DNA from 4 places in the Micromonospora fiedleri genome. Region 2 is predicted to be linked to each of the others. Evidence: riboswitches for the same ligand, from Rfam matches in the RefSeq annotation. Region 2 holds a riboswitch; each other region holds the start of a gene.
What was found. Region 2 has a riboswitch for cyclic di-AMP ahead of JMF97_RS07025 (coiled-coil domain-containing protein). Riboswitches for the same ligand answer to the same signal wherever they lie in the genome.
Positions count from the first base shown of each region.

Region 1: another riboswitch for cyclic di-AMP. It lies ahead of JMF97_RS27350 (coiled-coil domain-containing protein); the one in region 2 lies ahead of JMF97_RS07025 (coiled-coil domain-containing protein).
Region 3: another riboswitch for cyclic di-AMP. It lies ahead of JMF97_RS25585 (C39 family peptidase); the one in region 2 lies ahead of JMF97_RS07025 (coiled-coil domain-containing protein).
Region 4: another riboswitch for cyclic di-AMP. It lies ahead of JMF97_RS12645 (C40 family peptidase); the one in region 2 lies ahead of JMF97_RS07025 (coiled-coil domain-containing protein).

Region 1 covers NZ_JAETXL010000012.1:123,247-127,894, forward strand. Annotated here, with positions in the region: gene JMF97_RS27335 (metal-sensitive transcriptional regulator) at 1-230, shown strand, start outside; gene JMF97_RS27340 (hypothetical protein) at 335-538, shown strand; gene JMF97_RS27345 (YibE/F family protein) at 562-1,923, shown strand; cyclic di-AMP (ydaO/yuaA leader) riboswitch at 2,090-2,220, shown strand; gene JMF97_RS27350 (coiled-coil domain-containing protein) at 2,225-3,238, shown strand; gene JMF97_RS27355 (carbonic anhydrase) at 3,333-3,935, opposite strand; gene JMF97_RS27360 (helix-turn-helix transcriptional regulator) at 4,236-4,568, shown strand.
Region 2 covers NZ_JAETXL010000002.1:668,064-672,711, forward strand. Annotated here, with positions in the region: gene JMF97_RS07020 (HelD family protein) at 1-1,724, shown strand, start outside; cyclic di-AMP (ydaO/yuaA leader) riboswitch at 1,875-2,008, shown strand; gene JMF97_RS07025 (coiled-coil domain-containing protein) at 2,013-3,107, shown strand; gene JMF97_RS07030 (1-phosphofructokinase family hexose kinase) at 3,326-4,306, shown strand; gene surE (5'/3'-nucleotidase SurE) at 4,303-4,648, shown strand, end outside.
Region 3 covers NZ_JAETXL010000010.1:154,991-159,638, forward strand. Annotated here, with positions in the region: gene JMF97_RS25570 (CDP-glycerol glycerophosphotransferase family protein) at 1-36, shown strand, start outside; gene JMF97_RS25575 (hypothetical protein) at 142-363, shown strand; gene JMF97_RS25580 (alpha/beta fold hydrolase) at 374-1,117, opposite strand; gene JMF97_RS25585 (C39 family peptidase) at 1,223-2,119, opposite strand; cyclic di-AMP (ydaO/yuaA leader) riboswitch at 2,246-2,388, opposite strand; gene JMF97_RS25590 (hypothetical protein) at 2,707-3,456, opposite strand; gene JMF97_RS25595 (hypothetical protein) at 3,680-4,099, opposite strand; gene JMF97_RS25600 (acyltransferase family protein) at 4,206-4,648, opposite strand, start outside.
Region 4 covers NZ_JAETXL010000004.1:356,708-361,355, forward strand. Annotated here, with positions in the region: gene JMF97_RS12630 (zinc metalloprotease) at 1-341, shown strand, start outside; gene JMF97_RS12635 (pyridoxamine 5'-phosphate oxidase family protein) at 409-954, opposite strand; gene dcd (dCTP deaminase) at 1,030-1,608, shown strand; gene JMF97_RS12645 (C40 family peptidase) at 1,682-2,722, opposite strand; cyclic di-AMP (ydaO/yuaA leader) riboswitch at 2,735-2,868, opposite strand; gene JMF97_RS12650 (C40 family peptidase) at 3,043-4,056, opposite strand; gene JMF97_RS12655 ((Fe-S)-binding protein) at 4,311-4,648, opposite strand, start outside.

The DNA of each region.
Region 1 (4,648 bases), on a different contig from region 2:
GCGTCGAGGGCCAGGTGCGCGGCGTCGAGAAGATGGTCGACGAGGATCGCTACTGCATCGACGTGCTCACCCAGATCTCCGCCATCCAGGCCGCACTCGACAAGGTCGCCCTCGGCCTGCTCGACGGGCACGCCCGGCACTGCATGCACACCGGGGCCGCCGAGGGCCGCGCCGACGAGATGGCCACCGAGATGATGGCCGCCGTCGGCCGTCTGATGAAGCGCGGCTGACCCACTCTCCGGCCCACCCGTCGACCACCGCCCGGGCTCACGAACCGCCGACGGACCCCACGCGTCCTGCGATCCGTTCCTGGGCTGGCTACCATTCGCACACGATGGCCTGCCGACATCCGCGCCTTCCGGCCCACCGCGCCGCCGGACGCGCACCCGCACCGCCGCCGCTGCCCGGCGACGACGACGGCCGCCCCGACACTCACCGTACGCAGCGGTTCCGCCACGTTCCGGCCGCCTCGGCCGCCCACCGCGAGAGTCGTACGGTCGGGCTGAACCGACTCGCCCGCCGACACGTACTCCGCTGAAGAAATCGTTGGGAGACTATCGAATGGGCGCCGATCACAGCCGTGCCGCTCCGCCCACCCCACCCGGGGTGCGGCGGATCCTCATCGTGACGGTGGTCCCCCTCTTCCTCGCCACGCTGGTCGCCGCGCTGGTGCTCTGGCCGCGCGACGCCCCCCGCCCGGAGGCCGGCGACGACCTGCCCCGGTACCACGGCACGGTCACCCGGGTGGTGACCGAACCCTGTCCGCCCAACCCCGCGGTGCCGGAGGGCACCCCGACGACGGCCGGTGGCCCGTGCGGCACCGTCACGGTACGGGTGCAGGACGGCCCGGACGCCGGCCAGCACGTGGACGCCCCCATCCCGGCCGGGCCGGGCGCACCCTCGGTCAGCGTCGACGACGACGTCATCCTGGTCTCGTTGATCGACCCGGAGGACCCGGCGATCAGCACCTACAACATCGCCGAGCACCAGCGCGGTATGCCACTGATCTGGCTGGGGGTGCTCTTCGCCGCCGCCATCGTCGCCTTCGGACGCCTGCGTGGGCTGGCCGCCCTGGCCGGCCTCGCGGCCAGCTTCGCCATCCTGCTCACCTTCGTGCTGCCGGGCATCAGCGCCGGCCAGCCGCCGCTGATCGTCGCCATCGTCGGCGCCGCGTTGATCATGTTCGTGGTGCTGTACCTGACGCACGGGGTGTCCGCGCAGACCTCGGTCGCCGTACTCGGCACCCTCGGCGCGCTCGTACTCACCGGGTTGCTCGGCCTAGCCGCCACCAACGCGACCCACCTGACCGGCTTCGGCAGCGAGGACGCCACCACCCTGTCGATGTTCCGGGGCGACGTCGACCTGCACGGCCTGCTGCTGGCCGGCATCATCATCGGGTCACTGGGCGTCCTGGACGACGTCACGGTCACCCAGGCCGCGGCGGTCACCGAGTTGGCGCACGCCAACCCGAACCTGTCCCGCCGCGAGTTGTACCGCTCGGCGACACGGGTGGGCCGCGCGCACATCGCCTCGGTGGTGAACACCATCGTCCTGGCGTACGCCGGCGCGTCGCTGCCGCTGCTGCTCCTGCTCACCGCCGACTCCCGCGCGCTGGGTCAGATCGTGACCAGCGAGTTCCTCGCCCAGGAGATCGTCCGCAGCGTGGTGGCCACGCTCGGGCTGATCGCCGCCGTACCGCTGACCACCGCCCTGGCCACGGTGGTGACCACCGCCGGACGGCGCCGCACCGGCGCGAACGCCGCGCCCGGAGCACCCGACGACGTGGCCGTCGCCCAGCCGCGACCGGCGACGGACCGGGCCGAGACGCTCCAGGCCCTCAGCACACCGCGTCCCCGTCACACGCCCCCCGCCACCCGTTCGGAGTGGCCCGAACCGGACAGGAGCACCGACACCCCATGGTGACACTCCTCAACGTGAGCACGCCGACCGAAAGGATCGACAAGCGTGTCACTCGTCACCCAGTGCGATTACGAAATGACACATCTTGCCGGGTTCGGCGCGTAGAGGACCAGACCGACCGTCGGGTAACCTCACTGCCGGTCACCGCCGAAGGCGCGCACCGGCGCCTGCGGTGCCACCGCCCAATCGCCACCAGGCGAGCCGGGAACCCAGGTACGTGGGGTGAATCCGCACCAGCGGTAGGGGCCACTTCCGTCCCGAACCCGTCAGCTAACCCGGTCGGCGGTCGATGGAAGGGAAGACAGTGACGGCACCCCTACGCCGCTGGTTGACGCCCGTGGTGGCCGTGTTCGCCGCGTTCGCCGTCTTCGCCGGCCCGCTGCCGGCGACGGCTGCGCCGAAGCCCCCCAAACCGGCCGGCCATGACGACGACCCGCCGATGCTCAACGAGCTGATCGAGGCGACGAACCGGGACTACACCAAGGCCAAGTCCAAGCTGGAAAAGTCCAAGAAGAAGCAGCTCAAGCTCGCCGTCGAGGTCCGCCGCGCCGAGGCCGACCTGGACGCCCTCGCCCCACAGGTCGCCGAGATCGCCACCCAGTCGTACCGGACCGGCCGGGTGGGCGCGATCGCCATGCTGTTGCAGAGCAACGCCCCCGACTCGTTCATCCACCGCGCCGCCGCGCTCGACGAGTTGAACCTGGTCAACAGCAAGAAGCTGGGTGAGGTCAACGCGGTCAAGCGCCGCGCCGAGACGGCCAAGCTGGCGCTCGACGCCGAGGTACGCGAGCAGCAGAAGCTGACCAACGACATGGCCCGCAAGAAGAGCGACGCGGAGAAGTCGCTCCGCCTGGTCGGTGGCGTCGGTCTCACCGGCGGCCTGGTGGCCGCCACCTCTCCGGTCGCCCGACCCGGCCCCAACCGGGCAGCCGACGGCGGCTGGAAGTCCGAGTCGTGCAACCAGAACGACCCGACCACGTCCGGCTGCATCACGGCACGCACCCTGCACATGTACAAGGAGGTCAAGCGCGCCGGTTTCAACCGGTTCGTCGGCTGCTACCGACCGGGTGACAAGTGGGAACACCCCAAGGGCCGAGCATGTGACTGGTCGTTGCAGAACAGCGGTTTCCGCCCCTGGTACAACGACGACACCCGGATCTACGGCAACAACCTGGCCGCGTTCCTGGTCCGTAACGCCGACCGGTTGGGTGTCTACTACGTGATCTGGAACCGGCAGATCTGGTTCCCGGCGACCGGTTGGAGTTCCTACAGCGGCCCGTCGAACCACACAGACCACGTGCACGTCTCGATGTACTAGCGCACGTCCAGCATCGCTTCGAGGGCCGTCCCGCCGTCCGGTGGGGCGGCCCTCAGCTCGTCTGCTGACGCCCTCGGCGGCCCGGCGCTCGCCGTCAGGCGACGGGCGCCGCGACCTCGGCGACCAGCTCCGCCGGTTCCGCAGCCACCGCCCGGACCTCGCCGGCGGCCAGCCGGTACGACATGCCGACCACCGCGCAACGCCCGGCGGAGACCTCGGCGGCCAGCGTCGCCGACGATCCCAGCATCGCCGTCACGGTCTGCGCGATGTGAATGTCGACGATCTCGTTCAGGTCGTTCACCCCGGCGGCCTGCGCCTGGCGCAGGCTGGGCACCACGGCGTCCACCACCGCACCCAGGTGACCCGTGGGGGCAGTGCCGGTGGCCAGCGCCGCCCGGGCCGCCTGCACGGCACCGCAGGAGTCGTGCCCGAGCACCACCACCAGCGGCGTACGCAGCACCGACACCGCGTACTCGACGCTGCCCAGCACCTCCGGGCCGACGGTGTGCCCGGCGGTACGGACCACGAAGAGGTCACCCAGCCCGCGATCGAAGATGATCTCGGCGGCCAGCCGGGAGTCGGAGCAGCCCACGATCACCGCGAACGGATGCTGCTCGCCGGCGACGGCAGCGCGACGTCCGGCGTTCTGATTGGGATGCCACGCCGTATCGGTGACGAACCGCCGATTACCGGCCATCAGTTCGGCAAGCGCCAGCTGTGGCGCGCCCGGAAGATCCGCGGTGAGCAGTTCCCGCTCCGGCCGCAGCTCTGTTCCGATCGGTCCGGGTCGACTCATCCGGCGCCCCCTCGCTACTCATGCGATGCCTGGTCATCCCGGGCCGACACTGGTCACGGGCTGGTCCAACGGTCACACGCAGCGCAAGCCGCGTCAAGGAATGCGTGATATGGATTTCAGGTATCCCCGGACGCTTGCGCTCCGGGCCGAGCGGGTGCAGGGCCCGACGGCATAGCCCGAAAAAGCTGAAAGGCCCATACGATGGGCGACATGGCAACGACAGGCGAGCGGGAGAACGCCCGTAACTGGACTTTTCTCACCAACCACGGGCACGTACTGCTCGCCATCGCACGCAACCCCACCGCCCGGCTCCGCGACGTCGCCGACGAGGTGGGCGTGACCGAACGGGCCGCTCAGGCCATCGTCGCCGACCTGGAGGCCGAGGGTTACCTCCAGCGCACCCGCGTCGGGCGACGCAACGAGTACACCCTCAACCCGTCCGGTCGATTCCGGCACCCCGCCGAGGCCGATCGCCAGGTCGGCGACCTGCTGGCGCTATTCACCGAGGAGCCAGTGGCCGGCACCACGTCGTAGCCCGGATCCCTGCCGCACATCCGTCCCGCGCGTGGTGGCCTTCGCCACCCCTGAACGAACGGGCCGCTGCGGTTGTCCCG
Region 2 (4,648 bases):
TCCAGTCCAGCGGGGAACGGGTCACCCGGATCGAGGACGACCTGCTCGACCCGGAAGCCGCACCGCCGGACATGCCGGTGGTGGGCGACGGCGCGCTGCTGGCGGCCCTGTCCCGCACCACCGGCCGGGGCATGCGCGACATCGTCGCGACCATCCAGCGTGAGCAGGACGAGGCGATCCGCTCCCCCGGTTCCGGGGTGACGCTCGTCTCCGGCGGCCCCGGCACCGGCAAGACGGCGGTGGCCCTGCACCGTGCCGCCTATCTGCTCTACGCCGACCGGAGCCGGTACGCCGGAGGCGGCATCCTGGTCGTCGGCCCGTCCTCGGTCTTCGTCTCCTACATCGCCTCGGTGCTGCCGTCGTTGGGCGAGGACAACGCCACCCTGCAGTCGCTGGGCAGCATCTTCCCCGGCCTGGTCGCCACCCGCACCGACCCGCCCCGGGTGGCCGCGATCAAGGGATCGTTGCGGATGCGGCGGGTCCTGGAGCGCGCCGTGCGGGACACCGCGCCGGGCGCCCCCACCGAGTTGCGGCTGCTCTACCGGGGACAGCTGCTGCGGTTGGAGCGGGCCGAGCTGAACACGGTCTGGAACCGTGCGCTGCCCCGTGGCGCCCGCCGCAACGAGGTACGCCGGGCCGGCTTCGACGGCATCCTCGCCGCGCTCTGGGCCCAGGCCCGCCGGTTGGGCATCGCCGGCCTGCCCGAGCAGCGCGCCTTCGAGGACGAGTTGATCGACCGTAGCGACTTCCGGGAGTTCCTCAAGGCCTGGTGGCCCCGGCTGCATCCCCGGCACGTGCTCGGCTGGCTGGCCGACCACGAGCGGCTGCGCCGGTACGCCGGTGGCATCCTGTCCGGGGCCGAGATCCGGCTGCTGGGCGAGGCCTACCGAGGGCTGGCCACTCACGGCCCGACGGTCGCCGACACCGCGCTGCTCGACGAGCTGGACACGCTGCTCGGTAAGCCGGTACGCCCGGCCCGGGCCAAGCGGGATCCGTTCCAGCTGGCCGGCGGCGTACGGGAGCTGAGCACCTTCGCCGACCGGCAGCGGGCCGCCCGACAGGCCGCCCGCGAACGCCCGGAGGACTACCGGGACTACGCCCACGTGGTGGTCGACGAGTCGCAGGACGTCTCGCCGATGCAGTGGCGGATGATCGGCCGGCGGGGCCGGTTGGCCTCGTGGACCGTGGTCGGTGACCCGGCGCAGACCGCCTGGACGGGAGACCCGCAGGAGCTGAACCGCGCTCGGGAGCAGGCCCTGGGTCGGCGTCCGCGTCACCGGTTCACCCTCACCACCAACTACCGCAACTCGGCGGAGATCTTCGCGGTGGCGGCCGAGGAGATCCGCCGGGTGTACCCGGATCTCCCGCTGCCCACGGCGGTCCGCTCCACCGGAGTCGACCCGGTGCAGCTCGTGGTGCCGGCCGCCGAGTTGACGACGAGCGTGGTGTCGGCCGCGCGCACCCTGCTCGGCGAGGTCGAGGGCACCGTCGGAGTGATCACTCCGGTGCCGCGGCGGGACGAGGTGACGGGCTGGCTCGATGGCCTCGGCGGCGACCGCCTGCAGGTGGTGACGAGCCTGGAGGCCAAGGGCATGGAGTACGACGCGGTGGTGCTGGTCGCGCCGAGTGAGATCCGCGCGGTGCCCGATTCCGGTGTGCGTACGCTCTACGTCGCGCTGTCCCGGGCCACCCAGCGGCTCACCACGGTCGATGTGGCCACCTGACACCGAGCTACCGCAATTCGCCACAAATGATACTTTCGTCCGATTTCCTGGTGACCGGACGAACACCACGAGTCACACCGGCTGCACGGGTCACAGCAGCACCGGTAGGCTCGGACCCGGCCTCCGCCAGGCGGCACCCACCGGTGCCGGCGGTGGTCGCCGCCTAATCGCCCGCAGGGGCGAGCCGGGGAACCATGTTCCTGGGGTGCATCCGCGCACGCGCGGTAGGGATCTTCCGTCCCGAACCCGTCAGCTAACCCGGTCGGCGGCTGACGGAAGGACATGTGCATGCCAGCAGTGGCAACCGTGAAACCGGCCGCCCGAACGGCGGCCCTGATCTGCGCGGCGCTCGCTCTCGCCGTAGGCGTCGCGCTCGTTCCCGGCCCGGCCGCGGCACACGGGTTACTGGCGGCGGCTCCCGCCGACGTCGGTGACGAGGGGGGCACCCCGGCGCTGCGCGCCCAACTGGAGGCGGCCAGCAAGGGCTACCTCGACGCCAAGGCCGCGCTGGACCGTTCGGTCAAGCGACAGAAGCAACTGGCCACACAGCTCACCGCCACCGAGAACCAGCTCACCGAACGCGGTGCCAAGGTCGCCGAGATCGCCGCACAGGCGTACCGCAGCGGCCGGCTCGGCGCGGCGTCGGCGCTGCTCAACAGTGGCTCTCCGGCCGGCTTCATGGACCGGGCGGCGGCGCTGGACGCGGTGGCCGCCAACGAGGAGCGTGCCCTGGGTGAGCTGCGGGCCACCCGCGACGAGGTCAGCAGGACCAAGCAGGCGCTGGACGTCGAGGTCCAGGAGCAGCGCAAGCAGGTCGCGGTGATGGCCAAGCGCAAGGACCAGGCCGAGCGGGCACTGACCGTGGCCAACGAGCGGGCGGAGGCGGCCGAACGCGCCCAGGCCGCGGAACGCGCCGCCCGCACCCCGAGCCGTGGTGGCGGTTCCAGCCCGACGGCCAAGCCCGCGCCCCGCAACTCGGACGGCTCGTGGCCCTCGGAGTCGTGCAGTGTCAACGACCCGACCCCGGCCAACGGCTGCATCACCCCGCGCACGCTGCACGCGCTCAACCAGGCCAAGGCGGCCGGCTTCACCCGGTACGTCTCCTGCTACCGCTCGGGCGGCTCGGGCGAGCACCCCAAGGGCCGGGCCTGCGACTTCGCCGCGCAGAAGAACGGCTTCGGTGGGGTCGCCACGGGCGGCGACCGGACGTACGGCAACAACCTGGCGGCGTACTTCGTCAACAACGCCGACCGGCTCGCCGTGCTCTACGTGATCTGGTACAAGCAGATCTGGCTGCCCAGCAGCGGCTGGAAGTCCTACAGCGGCGGTCGCGGCGACCCGTCCAGCGACCACACCAACCACGTGCACCTGTCGGTGTACTGACCCGTTCACACGACGCCGCCGGGTGGGACTTCCACCCGGCGGCGTCGCATCGTGCCCGCACGGCGAAACGCCGCACTCCCCCGCCCGTCGACGCGCGCGAATCCGCCACCTTGGTTACCGTCTAAGACGGAAGTGGACATTTCGCCACGAGGGGGCGCAACTCGCATGAGACAACCCACCACGCGGTTCACCCGGTCCGGCACCTGCGGGTGGGCCCGGTGACCGGGCACGTCATGGTCTTCGCGCCCACACCGCTGCTGACCGTCACCGTCGACCAGCCCAGCGACGTACCGGAGCTGCACCTGCACCCCGGCGGACAGGGCGTCTGGCAGGCCCGGATGGTGCTGTCGCTCGGTGTCGACGTGGTGCTCTGCACGGCGCTCGGCGGCGAGATCGGGGAGGTCCTGGCGCCGCTGCTGGTCAGCGAGGGAGTGGACCTCAAGCTGGTGAACCGCGACTCCGGCGGCAGCGGCGGGTACGTGCACGACCGCCGCGGGGGCACCCGGCAGGAGATCGTCGACGTGCCCGGCCAACCGTTGAGCCGGCACGAGCTGGACGAGTTGTACAACCTCGCCCTCAGCGAAGGGCTACGCGCGGAGGTGTGCGTGCTCAGCGGTCCGAACGACCCGTCACTGGTGCCCGCCGACCTGTACCGGCGCTTCGCCGCCGACCTCGGCGCCAACGGCAGCCGGGTGGTGGTGGACCTCAGTGGCGAACACCTGACGGCGGTCGTGGACAGCGGCGTGTTCTTCCTCAAGGTCAGCCACGAGGAGCTGATCGCGGACGGCCGAGCCGCCGACGACGACGAGGAACAGCTCACCCGCGCCATGTACGACCTGCACGCCGCCGGCGCGGAGAACGTGGTGGTCAGTCGGGCCGAGAAGCCGGCGCTGGCCCTGGTCGACGGCGAGGTGTTCGAGGTGCTGATGCCCCAACTGGAAGCGGCCGACCCGCGTGGCGCGGGCGACTCGATGACCGCCGGGGTGGCCGCCGTGGTGGCCCAGGGCGGCGACGTCCGCACCGCCATCCGTACCGGGGCGGCGGCGGGTGCGCTGAACGTCACGCGCCACGGGCTGGGCACCGGCCGGGTCGACTCGATCACCGGCCTGGTGGAGCGGGTGCAGCTGGAGCCGGCGAGCATCCGGCCGCAGCACCGCACGACCCCCGACGAGCTGGCCCACCGGGCGGGCGGGCGATGACGCTGCGGGTCCTGATCACCAACGACGACGGGATCGCCGCTCCCGGCATCCACGCGCTGGCCCGGGCCGCCGTCGACCGGGGTCTGGACGTGGTGGTGGCCGCCCCGCTGGAGGAGGCCAGCGGCACCAGCGCCGCGATGAGCGCGATCGAGCAGGACGGTCGGGTGGTGGTCCACCAGCACCCGCTACCGGACCTGGACGGCATGCCCGCCTTCGCGGTCGGCGGTTCTCCCGGCTTCATCGCGCTCATCGCCGTGCACGGCGCTTTCGGGCCACCGCCGCAGGTGCTGCTGTCCGGAATCAATCGTGGTGCCAACGCCGGTCGCGCGGTGCTGCACTCCG
Region 3 (4,648 bases), on a different contig from region 2:
TCCGCCAGCGACGCCCCGTTCTCCCCCGCCACCTGAGCGATGCCGCCGCCGGGTACCGGCCCGGCGGGCGGCCGGCTCAGTTCTGAACACTGTGGATGGTGCCCCGACGGTCGCTCGCGACACTGTGCTCCAATGAGGGCCATGATTCTCCAGCGCGTCGTCGCCGTCGCTCTGCTGCTGTACTGCTTCGTCGGGATGGTCCTCTCGCGTGTCTACCCGTTCATGGACGACTGGCCCGAACTGGCGGAGACAGCGATCGCGATCAGCAGCGCAGTGGCAGGAGTGCTCGGGGTGGTCCTGTGGTTACGCAAGTCCACGGAACATGCCTCCCCCGAGCAGGCCGGCGACGGCGAACGGCCCTGACCAGGACCGGTCACCGTACGGCGTCGAGCAGCGCCAGTACGGCCGCCGGATCCTCGACGTGGGCGTTGTGGCCGAGCCCGGGCAGCGTCACCACCGGTACGCCGTACTCCTTGAGCTGCGCGTCGGTGACCATCGGGTCGTGCTCGCCACGGGCCAGCAGGACCGGCGCGTCGATCGTGGCGAGCAGGGCGCCCAGGTCGGGCTCGCCGACACCGAAGGCACTCGGGTCCATCGCCAACCGCCACCGGCCGTTTTCCTGCCGTAATCCGGCCGCCACGGCGGGATCCTCCGGGCCGAGCAGGTCGGCCAGCCCGGCGACCCGCAGGTACCGGCGCGCCGCCTCGTCGCGGTTGTCGAACCAGGTGACCGGGCGGGCGGCCAGATCCGTGGCGCGGGACAACTCCGCCGGGGACCAGACCGCCTTGATGCCGAGCCCGACCACCGCGTCGACGGTGACCGCCCGGCTCACGGCGGCGAGCGCCAGACCGACCACCCCGCCGAGCGAGTGGCCCAGCACGATCACCCGATCGCCGGGGTGCAGGCTCGCGGCGACCTGATCGGCGAGTGCGGCGAACGAGTACGCCGGCAGCGGGGGTGACGCGCCGTGGCCAGCCAGATCGGGGGCCATCCACCGTCCCGGCCACCGCTGGTGCAGCAGCGGCGCGCAGCGCAGCCACACGTCGCCGGTGGCGCCCATCCCGTGCAGCAGCAACAACACCGGCGCGCTGCCCCGCTCACCCGACTCCGTGATCATGTCGGGCAGTCTGCCACCGCCCGGGCCGGTCGGCGAGAGCCGCGACCGGGATACGACACCGGGCACCGACCCCGAAGGGTCGACGCCCGGCACGAACAGCAGGTATCAGGACGAATAGCCCCGGGTGGCAGCCCAGTTGGCCAGGTCGATCGTGCTCAACCAGTACGAGTAGTACGACGCGTCGGCCGAGTCGGCGATCTTCACCATCCGGCCCTCGTCCTCGTAGCCGACCACGGCGACGTAGTGGCCGCCGGGGAAGGAGTGCCAGCCACCGGCGGTGTCCACGACGCTGCCGGCGACGTTCACCACGACGCCACGCCCGTCGGAGATCGCCGCCACGACATCAGCCTGAAGCTGGTCCATCTGGGCCGGGGTCGCCGCGCCGCCGGGGATCATCGTGGTCTTGTACGGCTCGCCCTTGACCGCGGCGTTGAGCGCCCGAGTGGTGTCGTACGCCGAGTTGGTGCCGGCGAAGGTGGTGCCCATCTGGGCGGCGAGGGTCTCCTGGCCGCGCTCGATGCCGGCGGCGCTGAGCGCGTTGCGCACCGCTGCCGGGCCGCAGTAGTAACCGTTGATCTGGGCCTGGTAGTCGTACGACAGCACCTTTTCCGCCGGCGGCTTCGGGGCGGCCTTCTTACTGGCCACGTCCGGGTCCGCGGTGGCGGCCCGCGCCGACGGCGAGGCAGCTGCGCTGCTCGGCGCGGCACTGCCGGGGGCGGCGCTGCTCGGGGCGCTGCTCGGGTCGGCACTGCTGGGAGCGGCGCTGCTGGGGGCGGTGGCGACCCGCGCCAGGGAACGGGAGGCCGCACTGTCGTCGCGCAGTTCGGCCACGGCGGTCGCGGTGGGCGCGTCGCCCAGGTTGTCGTCGGTCCGGGCGACCAGGGCACCGGCGCCGGTGGCCAGCACGAGGGCCGCCGCCGATGTGGCGAGGAGCTGATAGGGGCGTTCGGTGGCCAGCTTACGGAGCTGACGCTTGAGGGTGTGCTTCACGAGATCCTCCACGGGCTGAGGGGTGGACGGGTGGGGCCTGGCTCAGGCTGCGGAGAGCGGACCGGCGAGCGCAGGCACCACGGTGCCGTGGAGGCGGGGGAATATCGGGGGGATCGAATTGTGCTGCACGAGGACAGGAACTCCTTCCGACACCGCCGACCGGGTTAGCTGACGGATTCGGGCGGGAAGATCGCCCTACCGCGAGCCGTGGCTCGCGGATTCACCCCAAGTGGTGCAGTGGTTCCCCGGTTCGTGTGATCACGATTGAGCGGGTCGGCGCGGCGTCGCCACTTGCGATCATTTACCGCACCGGACAGGGCGACACTACTGGTCGGTATCGCTCCTGCCAAGCCTGCCCTGACCTGCTTAAACCTGGCCCGGTGCGATTATTTTCGGGTATCGCGGAACTGTCGTCGCTCAATGGGACAGCACTCGCGGACATCCCTGTCGAGGCGGTAACCGGACCGGACGTTCACAATGCCCCGCACATTGCGCCCCGCCTTCGACGTCTGACCCACGTTGACCGATTCGGCAATTGCTGTGACCGGGGTCACCGAATTTCGGCCCACCTGTCGCTGAACTGGCGAGGAGGCGACGGCTCATCCCACCCGGGCCGGCCGCCAGCGCAGGGCCGCTGCGGGCCGGCCGACGACCACCCGACGCGGCACCGGCAGCGGGTTCGGCCGTAGCCGCTGCGCTGCGGCGTACGCCTCGGTGGAGAGCGCGCGGGCGGCGTCGGCGGCGAGTTCCGCGGTCCGCCAGGCGTCGCGTTCCTGCTGCGCGGCGGCCTGGTACGCCGCGAGGCGGCCGTCACGTACCACGCGGGCCAGGAAGATCTCCTGCTCGGCGGGGTGCCGTCGGGGATCCCAGCCGGCCCGGTGAGCCAGCGCGTCGGCGAGCTGCCGCCCCGTCAGGTCGCCGCGCCAGTATGCCGTCATCGCGGCGTGGTGCAGCCAGCGCTCCCGAGCCGCGTACTCGGCGGGGGTCCGGGGCGTACCGGGGCTGGGCCAGGCGGTGGCGGCGGCGAGCCGTCGGGCGGCGGCCTCGGCCTCGTCGTACGCGGCCCAGGCGCGGTCGAGTTCCGTCTGCGCGCGGTGCCATGCCGCCCGGTGGCGGCCGGCGTTCTGCGCGGCGCCCGCCGCCGCGACGGCAACCTCACCGGCGTAGCGACGCTGGTCCGCGACCTCGTCGTTGTCCGGGAGGTCCGGGGTCCGGTCGGTCGGCGGGGCCGGCTCGGGTCGGGCGACGAGCGCGGTGAGCACGCCCAGCGCGAGCACCAGCAGCACCGACCAGATGGCGGCGGCCCGAGGCGCGTCGATCAGGAACTGGTAGAGAACGGTCTTCTCCATGTCGATACCTCGCGGGAGCGGATGTGGCGGCCTGGGGGTGCCGCCGGTGTCGGGTCGCCGGGTAGCGGCGGATCGTCAAGGTGGTGGAGCGCGGCGGGACACCCACGGTGGGGGCCCGATCGCCGCGGCCCGTCGCAGGCGGGCGGCCGGCGCGGAATGCGGAAGGCACAACCGGGACAGCCGTACGAGGGCCGTCCGGGTCAACCGACGGTACGGGCGGGAATCAGGCGCCGGGCGGGGCGCGGCCGCACCGCAGACCCGAGGCGTCCACCGCAGGAGGCTGATCGTCGGCAGCCGCGCCGGCCAGGTCGACGCCCTGTTCCGTCCGCGCCGACGGCACCGGTGTCGTCGCGGCGCCAGCGCCGGGGCGGTCGTCGCCGCCGCTCACCAGTTCATCGGCCGTCGGTGGGATCGCGGCGCACCGGTCGGATGCCAGCGCCTCGGTCGGCGGAGCGAAGCTGACCATGCTGGGCTGCCCGGCAGGGCCCGCCGCCGGTCCGAGATCACCGGGATGAGCGGCGGGTGCGGGCATCGTCCAGGCACCGACGGCGAACGCGGCGGCGACGGCGAATCCGGTCAGCAGCCGTGCCACCCGACGCGCCAACCACCACAGAGGAGGACGAGTGGGGACGATCGGGAGCACGCTGCCACGCTACCGCCAGGTCCCGCGGGCCGCACTGCCGCCGGGCGTGTCGCAGCGAAGAACCTGATTCGGGTTGCCCGGAGCGCCGCGGGTCAGCGGAGTGAGCTCACCGTCCAGGCTGGACAGCGGGAGGGGACCGGCGCGGGGCCAGGCGACGCATCATCGGTTGTTCGACGAAGCGGTGCACCAGTGCGGCGAGCCCCAGCGTGAGCGCCAGGAAGCCGATCACGGCGGCCGGGCCCCACCAGCCGGGCAGGCCGGTCCCCCAGTCCCCGGTGATCCGGAGAATCGTCATGATCACGAACACGTGCACCAGGTAGAAGGCGAACGAGACCTCGCCGAGCCAGACCATCGGACGCGACCGCAGCGGGGAACGCCGCCCCCGCACGTCGGCGTCCGCCGCCGCGGCGATGACCAGGACGTACGCCGCCGCCAGCAGCGCCGCCCAGAACTCGGCCCGGATCCACTCGGCGGCGGCCACCCAGGTGACCACGAAGATCAGGCTCGCCAGTGGCAGGCCGGGACCCCGCCACCGCCCGCGCAGCATGA
Region 4 (4,648 bases), on a different contig from region 2:
ACAGCATGGACGGCGTCGTGGTGCTGAGTGAGTCGCTGCCCGGCGGCACGGCCACCAACTACAACCAGGGCGACACCGGCACCCACGAGGTCGGGCACTGGCTGAACCTGTACCACACCTTCCAGGGCGGCTGCTCCGGCTCGGGTGACCAGGTCTCGGACACCCCGGCGGAGGCTTCCCCGGCGAGCGGCTGCCCGACCGGTCGGGACACCTGCTCCGCCCCGGGCCTCGACCCGATCACCAACTTCATGGACTACTCGTACGACTCCTGCATGTACCAGTTCACTCCGGGCCAGGCCAGCCGCATGATCAGCGCCTGGAACACCTACCGAGCCGCCTGACGCGAGCCCTTCGGCACGTACCGCCTCCGGTGCCGGTCCCGTTCGACGGGGCCGGCACCGGCTGGTGTCAGGCCGCGCAGCGGGCGCGACGGGCGGAGTGGGCCGCCAACGACGCGGGCCGCTGCGCCTGCGGGGCGGTGGCTGTCGGATCGAGCCAGACCTGGACGGCCGGCACCCCGCCGTGCTCGCCCGGCACGTCGGAGTTGGCGTGGCCGCGACGGCTGAGCATCGCGACCTCGATCGTGAACTCGAACAGCCGCCAGTCGACCTGCGGCGCGGCGCGGGCGGCAAGCGCCAGGCGGGCCACGGTGGCGTCGTCGGTGACCGGCCAGGCCCGACCGGCGACGTACGCCTCGTCGTCGCTCTCCTCCGGCGGGAAGGAGTGCAGGGCATAGCGGCCGTCGCGTTCCAGGTCGCGCCGCTTCGGCGAGTCGATCACAAAGCAGTAGAGACCGTCGTCGGTGATCACCGGGGAGACCGGGTGCACCCGGGGCCCGCCGTCGGCGCGGACCGTGGCCAGGTAGCCGAAGCCCGGGCCGTACTGCTGCATGAGAAGGCGGATCTCGTCGGCGAGTCGAGGCTCGTCAGCGGCGAATTCGGACCAGGAAGCCATGTCGACATCTTATCGAACATACGTTCTAGACAGGTAGCGCGACACGCAGGTCAGCCATATCGGTATGGTGTGGCGATGCTGCTCTCCGACCGCGACCTGGTCTCCGAGATCAAGGCGGGCACGCTCGCGCTGGAGCCCTTCGAGCCCACGCTGGTGCAGCCGTCCAGCATCGACGTACGCCTGGACAAGCTGTTCCGGGTCTTCAACAACCACCTCTACACCCACATCGACCCGGCGACCCGGCAGGACGACCTGACCTCACCGGTCGAGGTGCCCGACGGCGAGCCCTTCGTGCTGCACCCGGGCGAGTTCGTGCTCGCCTCCACCCTGGAGGTCATCTCCCTCGGCGACCAGTTGGCCGGTCGACTGGAAGGCAAGTCCAGCCTGGGGCGCCTGGGCCTGCTCACCCACTCCACCGCCGGCTTCATCGACCCCGGCTTCTCCGGGCACGTCACGCTGGAACTGTCCAACGTGGCGAACCTGCCGATCACCCTCTGGCCCGGCATGAAGATCGGTCAGCTCTGCATCTTCCGGCTCTCCTCGCCGGCCGAGCACCCGTACGGATCGGCCGTCTACGGCTCCCGCTACCAGGGGCAGCGCGGGCCGACGCCGAGCCGGGCCTGGCAGAACTGGCGCACCTGGCCGACCCGCTGACCACGCCAACGCCAGGCCCACGCCTCCGGCAGGACCACGCCAACGCCAGGCCCAAGCTCAGCCAGGACCACGCTCAGCCGGGTCGGCCGAAGCTGTGGATGGGGCTGGTGTCCATCCGTTTCATCTTCACCGGCTGACCGGCGCGGGAGGCGTGCACCACCCAGCCGTCACCCACGTACATGCCGACGTGGTGCAGATCGCGGTAGTAGAAGACCAGGTCACCCGGGCGTAGGGCGCTGCGGCTGACCGACGCGGTGACCTGACGCTGCCGGGCCGCGTTGTGCGGTAGCGCCACCCCGGCCCGCGCCCAGGCGGCCAGCATCAGACCCGAGCAGTCGTACGCGTGGGGTCCCTCGGCCCCCCACACGTACGGCTTGCCGATCTGGGCGCAGGCGAACTTCACCGCCACCCCCGCCGGCCCGCCCGGATAGCCGGCCGGGCAGGGCGCCGGACGCAGCGGGCCGCCGCCTCCATTGCCGTACGCCCGCAGCCGGAGCCGCTGCAACCGGTCGATCTCGGCGTCGATCTGGCGGCGCTTCTGCGCGAACTCGGCCTCCGTACGGGCCAACTGGTCGATGGTGCGCTCCAGCCCGGCCTTGGCGGTGGTGAGTTCGTCGCGCAGTTCGCTCGCCTCGCGTACGTCCTGTTGCTGGAAGTGGGCGTAGCGGTCGAGCAGGCCGATCTGCTCCACGACCTCGCCGGGCGACCTGCTGTCCAGCAGGGCGTTGACGGCACCGACCGTGCCGCCCTTGTACGCCCGTGCCGCCAGCGCGCCGACCCGGGTCATCGCCGCGTCGACCTGCTGCTCAAGCGGTGCGATCCGAGCGGCCAGGGCGTCGGCCTCCCGGCGCTTGCCGGCGAGATCCTGCCGGGTGGCGTTGTGGCGTTCGATGAGTGGTTCGAGCCGGTTCCAGTCCGCGTCGATCTGGCGCTCGATGGCGTCGACCGTCGGCTCGGCGTGGGCCGCCGTCGCGCCGCCGGTCAGCATGACGGCGGTCGCGGACAGGGCGGCGAGTGCGGTGGTGCAGCGGTACCAGCGGGATCGCGGCGCAGCCGTCGTCGGGCCGGGCGTCGCCGGCCGTGCTGACGGTGGCCGCGGGGCATGGTGTGCCACCGGGCTCCGTACTCCTTCTTCCCGTACCGCCTACCGGGTTAGCTGACGGGTTCGGGCGGGAAGGGAGCGCCCTACCGCGGTGATCGCGGATTCACCCCGGGAACCTGGATCCCCGGCTCGCGCAAGCGACTCGGCGGTGTCGGACCGTTACCGCCCCTGGTGGACGGAACTGCCATCGGACCCGACGATTGCCCAGCGTAGGGACGATCCCCGTCGATACGCAACACATCCACACCATCACTCACGGTGCACAAATCCGACAACGAACAGGGCCCCCGGTCGCTTGACCGAGGGCCCTGGTGATGTTCCTGTCTGCTCGCTCAGCCGGGTCGGCGGAACCCGGCGATCGGCATCGTGGTGATCGGGGAGACGTTCACCGGCTTGCCCGCTCTGGGTGCGTGCACCATCAGATTGTTGCCCAGATAGAGGCCGACGTGACTCAGGTCACTGCGGAAGAAGACCAGATCGCCGGGGCGGGCCTCAGACCTGGAAATGGCCTTGCCCTCGTTCCACTGCGCACCGGTGAAGTGCGTCAGGTAGATGCCGGCGGCCTTGTACGCGTACTGGGTCAGCCCGGAGCAGTCGAACGAGTTCGGGCCGGTGGCACCCCAGACGTACGGCTTGCCGACCTGGGCGCAGGCCACCTTGATGGCGGTGCGGGCCGCCGCGCTGACCACCCCGTTGATGGTCGGGCAGTTGGTGGTCTTGACCGTGGTCACCGGCAGCGACCGCTCAAGTTGCTTGATCTTGGCATCGATCTGCTTCTTCTTCGCCGCGAGCTGCTTTTCCTTCGCCTCCTGGTCGGCGATCAGCGCGTCGAGCTTGGCCTTCTGCGTGTCGTACTTCTTGCGGACCTTCATCACGCTCTCGAGCTGCTGGCGCTCGTACGCCGCCAGCCGCTCCAGCATGGCCATCTGCTCGCCGAGCAGGTCCGGCTTGGCGTTCAGCAGCACCGCGCCGATTTCCTGGGACGGTCCGTTCACGTAGTACCGCGAGGCGAGGTCCGCCACCCGGTTCATGGCCAGTTCGGCTTCCAGGGCCAGCGGCTGGATCTTCTTCTGCAGGTCGGCCGACTTCTTCCGGTTGACCTTCAGCTGCGACCGCACCTTGTTGTACTGCTCGATGGTGGGCTCAAGCTGCTGCCACTGCTTGTCGATCTGACGCTCGATCTCCTCCACCGAGGGCTCGGCGTGCGCGGGGGCGGAGAGCAGGCCAGCGCCGACTGCGGCGGCAGCCACCAGGACGAGCAGACGGTGAGCGGCTCTCCGCAGACCACCTGGACGGCTCGACCGTCCGGGCACGTGACGATGGAGGGGCATGGTTGCCACCGGCAGCGACTCCTTTGCAACCGACCGCCGGGTGTCCCGCGGGCGGTAGAGGGGCGGAACAGACGACCTACGGCGGTCGGTGCCCAACATTAGGGAAGGCACCGGGCGGAATCAAGGCGACCAACGAACGATTCACGTTTGCGCGACCGGTTGCGCACAAAGGGTGTCGATCATTTCGTTATAGTCACGCGGGTAAATATGAATACGGGGTACGACGGACCACGTGAGCCCGCCGTACCCCGTAGCTGTTCAGGCCTTGCTCAGCTGCCGACCGGCTCGCCCTCCTCAGCGCCCCGGGCCTGCTCGGGGCGGACCGACCGCAGTAGGACGCTCGCCACATCGACCACCTCGACCTGCTCGCCGGCGCCCTTGCCGTTCACTCCGTCGGTGAGCATCGTCGAGCAGAACGGACAGCCGACGGCGATGGTCTTCGCCCCGGTGGACATGGCCTCCTCGACCCGGTCCACATTGATCCGCTTACCGATCCGCTCCTCCATCCACATCCGCGCGCCACCGGCGCCGCAGCAGAAGGAGCGCTCGCTGTTGCGCGGCATCTCGGTGATCTCGCCGGCGCCCAGCGCACTGCCCAGCACCTCAC